One region of the Streptomyces sp. NPDC045899 genome, then DNA from elsewhere that is predicted to be linked to it. Evidence: riboswitches for the same ligand, from Rfam matches in the RefSeq annotation. Region 1 holds a riboswitch; the other holds the start of a gene.
The links. A riboswitch is a leader RNA that binds a small molecule or an ion and turns the genes downstream of it on or off. The one in region 1 is predicted to bind cobalamin.
Positions count from the first base shown of each region.

Region 2: it holds a riboswitch for cobalamin, as region 1 does, so the genes downstream of both, AC07FT_RS17485 (energy-coupling factor ABC transporter permease) here and AC07FT_RS02575 (ribonucleoside-diphosphate reductase subunit alpha) in region 1, are expected to answer to the same signal.

Region 1 covers NZ_JBWKKP010000002.1:13,606-16,924, reverse strand. The annotation lists gene AC07FT_RS02575 (ribonucleoside-diphosphate reductase subunit alpha) at 1-1,433, opposite strand, end outside; cobalamin riboswitch at 1,569-1,697, opposite strand; gene AC07FT_RS02570 (FGGY family carbohydrate kinase) at 1,763-3,262, opposite strand; gene AC07FT_RS02565 (2-hydroxyacid dehydrogenase) at 3,259-3,319, opposite strand, start outside.
Region 2 covers NZ_JBWKKP010000010.1:219,724-223,042, forward strand. The annotation lists gene cbiQ (cobalt ECF transporter T component CbiQ) at 1-417, opposite strand, end outside; gene AC07FT_RS17480 (energy-coupling factor ABC transporter substrate-binding protein) at 424-792, opposite strand; gene AC07FT_RS17485 (energy-coupling factor ABC transporter permease) at 789-1,493, opposite strand; cobalamin riboswitch at 1,524-1,705, opposite strand; gene AC07FT_RS17490 (response regulator) at 1,838-2,470, opposite strand; gene AC07FT_RS17495 (sensor histidine kinase) at 2,428-3,319, opposite strand, start outside.

The DNA.
Region 1 (3,319 bases):
AGCCGGTCCCAGTCCATCTGACCGTTCTCGCCCAGGTGGGCCGCGAGGTTGACCGACCCCAGGTTGCACACGGCGGTCTCGCCGTCGTCGGTGACCTCCAGGATCTCGGTGCAGAGGTTGGAGGAGTGGACGACCTTGCCGGGCTCGGCGGTCTGGTTGGCGGTGCGGTTGGCGGCGTCCTTGAACGTCATCCAGCCGTTGCCGGTCTGCGCGAGCGTGCGCATCATCCGGGCGTAGAGCTGGCGCGCCGGGACCTGCTTGACGGCGCGGCCCTCGGCCTCGGCCCTGCGGTACGCGGCGTCGAACTCCTCGCCCCACAGGTCCACCAGCTGCGGCGCGTCGGCCGGGGAGAACAGCGACCAGTCGGCGTCCGCCTCGACGCGGCGCATGAACTCGTCCGGGATCCAGTGGGCGATGTTGAGGTTGTGGGTGCGGCGGGCTTCCTCACCGGTGTTGTCCCGCAGCTCCAGGAACTCCTCGATGTCCGCGTGCCAGGTCTCCAGGTAGACACAGGCCGCGCCCTTGCGCCGGCCGCCCTGGTTGACGGCGGCCACCGAGGCGTCCAGCGTGCGCAGGAACGGCACGATGCCGTTGGAGTGCCCGTTGGTGCCGCGGATCAGCGAACCGCGGGCCCGGATGCGGGAGTAGGACAGACCGATGCCGCCCGCGTGCTTCGACAGCCGCGCGACCTGGTGGTAGCGGTTGTAGATGGAGTCCAGCTCGTCCAGCGGCGAGTCCAGCAGGTAGCACGAGGACATCTGCGGGTGCCGGGTGCCGGAGTTGAACAGCGTGGGGGAGCTGGGCAGGTAGGACAGGGTGCTGGTGAGCCGGTACAGCTCGGCGACCTCGTCCAGGGCCCGCTCGCCGAGGTTCTCGGCCAGACCGCAGGCGACCCGGAGGAGGAAGTGCTGCGGGGTCTCGATGACCTGACGGGTGATCGGGTGGCGCAGCAGGTAGCGGCTGTACAGGGTGCGCAGTCCGAAGTAGCCGAAGCGCTTGTCGGCGCCGTCCGCCAGCGCCCGCTCCACCAGCGCGTCCAGCCGGGCGGCATGGGTGGTGACGAACTCGGCGGTGCTGTCGGCGATCAGGCCCTCGCGGTGGCCCACCGCGACCGAGGACGAGAAGGAGACCGCGCCCTGCCCGGCCGCCTCCTCGGTGATCGTCAGGGCCAGCAGCCGCGCGGCCAGCCGGGAGTACTCCGGCTCCTCCGCGATCAGCCCGGCCGCCGCCTCGGTCGCCAGGGTGCGCAACTCCGCCTCGTCCGAGCCGGGATGGCGGCCGCGCAGGGCGGCGGCCGCGACTTTGCCGGGGTCGGTGGCGGGCAGGTCGGCGGTGAGCCCGGTGAGGGTCCGCAGCAGCGCGGTACCGGGCGCGTCGGCCACTGCCTGGGAAGCCGCTGCCTCTGAAACCGGGTCGGCGGGCGCGATGGTCACTGAAGTGTTCTCCCTCGCTCGGCTGGGGGCCAGGAGGGATGGGGAGCGAAGGCCGCGTACGGGCATGACGAATTCGCACTACCGTACGAACGCATACCGCGCAGCGTCCAACGGCCCAACCCGCGAGGCCCGGACGTATTCAGACGGCCGTCGGCAGGTCATCGGACTCACGGGTACACATATGCGCACACGTACACCGTTGCGGGACAGTTCCGGATTCCCACCGGATTCCCCTGCGTCGACAGCGAGGACGAGCATACATCTTGTGTCGGCCGACGCACGCGCCCCCACATCTTGTGTCGCCCACGGGGGAGTTTCCCACGTATGTGCTATTGCGGGGTGGCCTCCGTCCGCTGTTCCCGGGCCTTTTCCCGCCAGCCGGCCAGGGCGTGGGCAAGCCGGGAGCGGTAGTCGGCGTAGCCGTGTTCGAAGGTCTCACGGCGGTCCGGATCGGGTGTGACGGTGCGTGTGTCGGCCTGCCAGCGCTCCGGGTCGACCGGCTCACCGAGGCTCTCCCAGGCGACCACGACCGCGCCGCGCGCCCCCACTTCGGGCTCCCCGGGGATCCGCACCGGACGGCCGATGACATCCGCGAACAACTGGGTCCAGGCCCGGGACCGGGTGCCGCCGCCGCACAGCGCCAGGCTCGCGGAGAGCCCGGCCGCCTCCAGGCAGTGCCGGGCGGCGTAGGCGATGGACTCGCAGACCGCGCGGACCGCGTCGGCGCGGGTCGAGGCGAGGGTGAGCCCGTCGAGCCGTCCCTGGGCGGCGGGTTCGACGAACGGCGCCCGCTCGCCCGCCCCGGACAGGAACGGCAGTGCGGTGACTCCACGGGCGCCGGGCGGGCTGTCGGCCAGTATCCCGTCGAGGCCGGCGGTGGTGGCCCCGGTGAACTCCAGCGCCCATTCCAGGGCCGCGGTGCCGACCATCGCGGGCATCGCCCGCAGCCAGCGTGTGGGGTCGGGGGTGCACAGCCACATCCCGGCCGGATCGGCGGCCGGGTCGATCCGGGCGTCGTCGGTCAGCACCTGGCAGGCCAGGGTGGTGCCCACGATCAGCAGTCCGTCGCCCCGCTCCCGCACCCCGCTGCCGATGGCGCAGGCGGGCAGGTCGTAGGGGCCCGCGGCGACCGGGAGTCCGGCCGGGAGCCCGAGCAGCCGGGCGCCCTCCTCGTGCAGCGGGGCGAGTGCCCCGGGCGCGGCGGGCTCCGGCAACAGCCGTGCGTACCCGGCGATTCCGCACATCTCCAGCGCGTCGCGGACATAGCGGCGGGTGGTGACATCGAGGAACGGCAGCGAGGCATCGGAGGCGTCCACCCCGATCACCCCGGTCAGCCGCTGGGCGACCGCGTCCACGCAGTAGCCCGCGACCTCGGCCCGCTCCAGCGACCGCGGTTCATGCTCGGCGAGCCAGGCCAGCAGCGGGGCGTGGCAGCCGGGGAACACCCCCGAACCGGTACGGGCCCACAGCGCCCGCAGGGTGCCGTCCGCGCGCCAGCGGGCCACTGTCTCCGCCGCCCTGCCGTCCATCCACGAGATCGGCGGACGCACCGCCCGGCCCGCCGCGTCGCGCAGCCACAGCCCGTCCCCCTGGCCGGTCAGGGCGAGTGCGACGGGAGGCGCGGGCAGGGCGGCGGCGACCTCGCGGCACACCTCGGCCACGGTGCGCAGCACGTCCTCCAGGTCCTGTTCGACCCGGCCCCCAGGCCGCCGGTCCAGCCGGCTGGGGCGGCTCGCGGACGCGATGGCCCGCCCGTCCCGGCCGAAGGCCACGGCCTTGGTGACCGATGTGCCGATATCGACTCCGATCATCACCCGGTCGGTGCTCATGGCGTACGGGCCTCCGTGGCATCGAGGTTGGCGGGGAGGGCGGGGTGGGCGAGTTTC
Region 2 (3,319 bases), on a different contig from region 1:
CGGCGCGGGCACTCCGGCCCGCACCAGCCGCGGCAGCAGATCGGACATCGGGGTGGTGAACGCGAACAGCAGCACCCCGAGGGACGCGGCGGAGGTGCGCAGCAGCAGCTCTCCCGCGCGTTCCGGGCCCCCGTCGGCGAGGCCCACGAAGCCGTCGCCGCCGACCCGCACCAGCAGGGTGGCCGCCCCGGTCACACAGAAGCCCAGCGGAACGCGGTAGGCGCGCCACAGCCGCCGCCCCGGCACACCCGCCGGGCCGAGCAGTACGGTCAGCGCCGTCACCATCACCAGGGCCGCGCCGGGCCAGGGCGGCAACGAGATCGCGAGTACGGTCAGGCCGAGTCCGAGCACGGCCTTGTCCACGGGATGACGGCGGCGCCAGCGACTGCTGTGCGCCGCCTCGTCGATCGGCAGCACGGGGGCTCAGACGCTCTCGTCGTCCGGCTCCCGGGCGGCCACGGACGCGCTCTCGGCCTCCTGCCGCTCCTGGGCGCGCTGCTCGCCCTGGCGCCGTCCCCGGCGCAGACCGAAGTAGTAGGCGAGGACGCCGGCGCCCAGGGCCGCCTGAAGGGCGAACAGGGCCGACTCGATCTCCCCCGACGGCGGTTCGTAGAGCGGTGAGAACCACGGCTCGTAGTCGGGCTTCAGCTCGGTGATCGCGGTCTCCGCCTCGGCGTCGGAGCCTGTGAAGGGCTCCTCCTTGTGGTCGCCGAGCCCCAGGGCCAGTGGCACGATCGCGAGCGCCGCCACCGCGAGCAGCAGCAGGGCGTTGATCTTCGTGTTACGGCTCATCGGGCCACCGCCTCGGTCGTCTCGGTCCGCTTCCGCTCATCGGCCGGGAACACGCCCAGCCGGGTCAGCTCACCCTTGCTGGACTGCGCGAGCAGGCGCATCACGAGCACCGTGAGGAATCCCTCACTGACCGCGAGCGGGATCTGGGTGACGGCGAAGATGGAGCCGAACTTGCCGAGCGCGCCCAGGAACCCGCTGCTCGGGTCCGGGAAGGCGAGGGCGAGCTGCACGCTGGTGACGCAGTAGGTGGACAGATCGGCCACGAACGCGGCGAAGAACACGGTGACCATCAGCGGTACCCCGGCCCGCCGCAGCAGCCGGTACACCGCGTAACCGGCCCACGGCCCGACGATCGCCATCGAGAAGACGTTGGCGCCGAGCGTGGTCAGCCCGCCGTGCGCGAGCAGCAGCGCCTGGAAGAGCAGGGTGATCGTGCCCAGTACCGCCATGATCGGCGGGCGGAACAGGATGGCACCCAGCCCGGTGCCGGTCGGATGGGAACAGCTCCCGGTCACCGAGGGCAGTTTGAGGGCCGACAGAACGAAGGTGAAGGCTCCGGAGGCGCCGAGGAGCAGGGTGCTCTCCGGATGCTCCTTGACCTCACGGGTGAGTGACCGTACTCCGTGGACGACGAAAGGCGCGGACGCGACGCCCCAGGCGATCGCGTGCGCCGGAGGCAGGAAACCCTCGGCTATGTGCATGGTTCAGCAGACCCTCTCCAGCACCTCGTGGATGGACGACGCGCCTCGGCCGGTCTCCTGGCTTACGGGTACCACCGCCCGTGCTCCGCCTTCCCGGGTCCGAGGACCCAGTGGCTGCCCGCGAGGGCCGGAGCCGGACTTCCCGATCACAGTGGCGAGGGCCGCACCGGCATCACACCGATTTCCCGTTCACCAAGGCGTGGTGACAGTAATGCCCGGATCGGGGTGGTGACAAGCGCGCTCGGGGGCGCGCGGTCGCACGCCGGTCGCGCGGTACGGCCGGGTTCGGGTGGGTTCGGAACCACCCGCTCCGCTCGTCCTCACGCCCGTGGGGCGGCTCGTCCTCAGGCCCGTAGATACGCCAGCACGGCGAGCACCCGGCGGTGGGTGTCCTCGCCCGGCGGGAGGTCCAGTTTGGTGAGGATGCCGCTGATGTGCTTGCCCACGGCCGCGTCGGACACCACCAGCGCACGGGCGATCGCGGCGTTGGACCGGCCTTCCGCGATCAGGGCGAGGACCTCCCGTTCGCGCGGGGTGAGCCGCTCCAGCGGATCGCGGCGCCGGCGCAGCAGTTGGCGCACCACCTCGGGGTCGACCACGGTGCCGCCGTCGGCGACCGCGCCCAGGGCGTCCATGAACTCCTCGACCTGCCCCACCCGGTCCTTCAGCAGATAGCCGACGCCGGTGCCGTCACCGGAGTCCAGCAGGTCCGAGGCATACGCCCGCTGCACGTACTGACTGAGCACCAGGACGGGCAGGGCGGGCCGCCGCTCACGCAGCCGCACCGCCGCGTGCAGTCCCTCGTCCTGGAACCCCGGCGGCATCCGGACATCGGTCACCACGATGTCCGGCGCGTGCTCCTCGACGGCGGCCACCAGCGCCGGGGCGTCACCGACGGCCGCGACCACCGTATGTCCGCACCGGCCGAGCAGCTCTACGAGCCCTTCCCGCAGCAGCACACCGTCCTCGGCGAGCACGACGCGCAGAGGCCGGCCGGAGGATCGCTGTCGGTCGGTTCGCAAGGAAACTCCACACACACCAGGGTCGGCCCGCCCGGCGGGCTGGACAGGGAGAGTCTGCCATCGAGCACCGACACCCGGTCCGCGAGTCCGGTCAGCCCGCTGCCCGCACCCGGGTCGGCGCCACCCCCGCCGTCGTCGCGCACCCGCAGGACCAGCCGTCCGTCCCGGTGCCCGCCGCTCACCTCCGCCCGGCTCGCCCCGCTGTGCCTGGCCGTGTTGACGAGGGCCTCGCGGACCACGAAGTACGCGGCCGCCTCCACCGCCCGCGGCAGCCGTCCCGGCAGGTCCAGGTCCACGTCCACCGGGACCGGGGAGCGGTCCGCGGCATCGGCCACCGCCGCCCCGAGGCCGAAGTCCGTGAGGACCTGGGGATGGATGCCGTGGATGAGCTCGCGCAGCTCCGCCAGTGCCGCTCCCGCCTCCTGATGGGCCTTGGCGAGCCGGTCGGCGAGGGGGCCCGGCGGGGTGTCGAGGCGGGCCAGACCGAGCGTCATCGTCAGCGCCACCAGCCGCTGCTGCGCACCGTCGTGCAGATCACGCTCGATACGGCGCCGTTCGGCCTCGAACGCGTTCACCAACCGGACACGGGAGCGGGCCAGTTCGACGACCCGCGCGCCGAGGGCCGCCTCACGCGGGGCGACCAGGAGCCGCGCCAGCGCGGCCCTGGCACCGGCCGCGGCCCCCAGGACATAGCCGCCCAGGGCCAGGAGGACCAGACCGAGCAGGGCGACCGCGCACGCGGTCGGCCAGGCGGTGACGGTCCACAGCTTCACCACCTTGGCCTCCTGGCCGCCCCCGACCGTG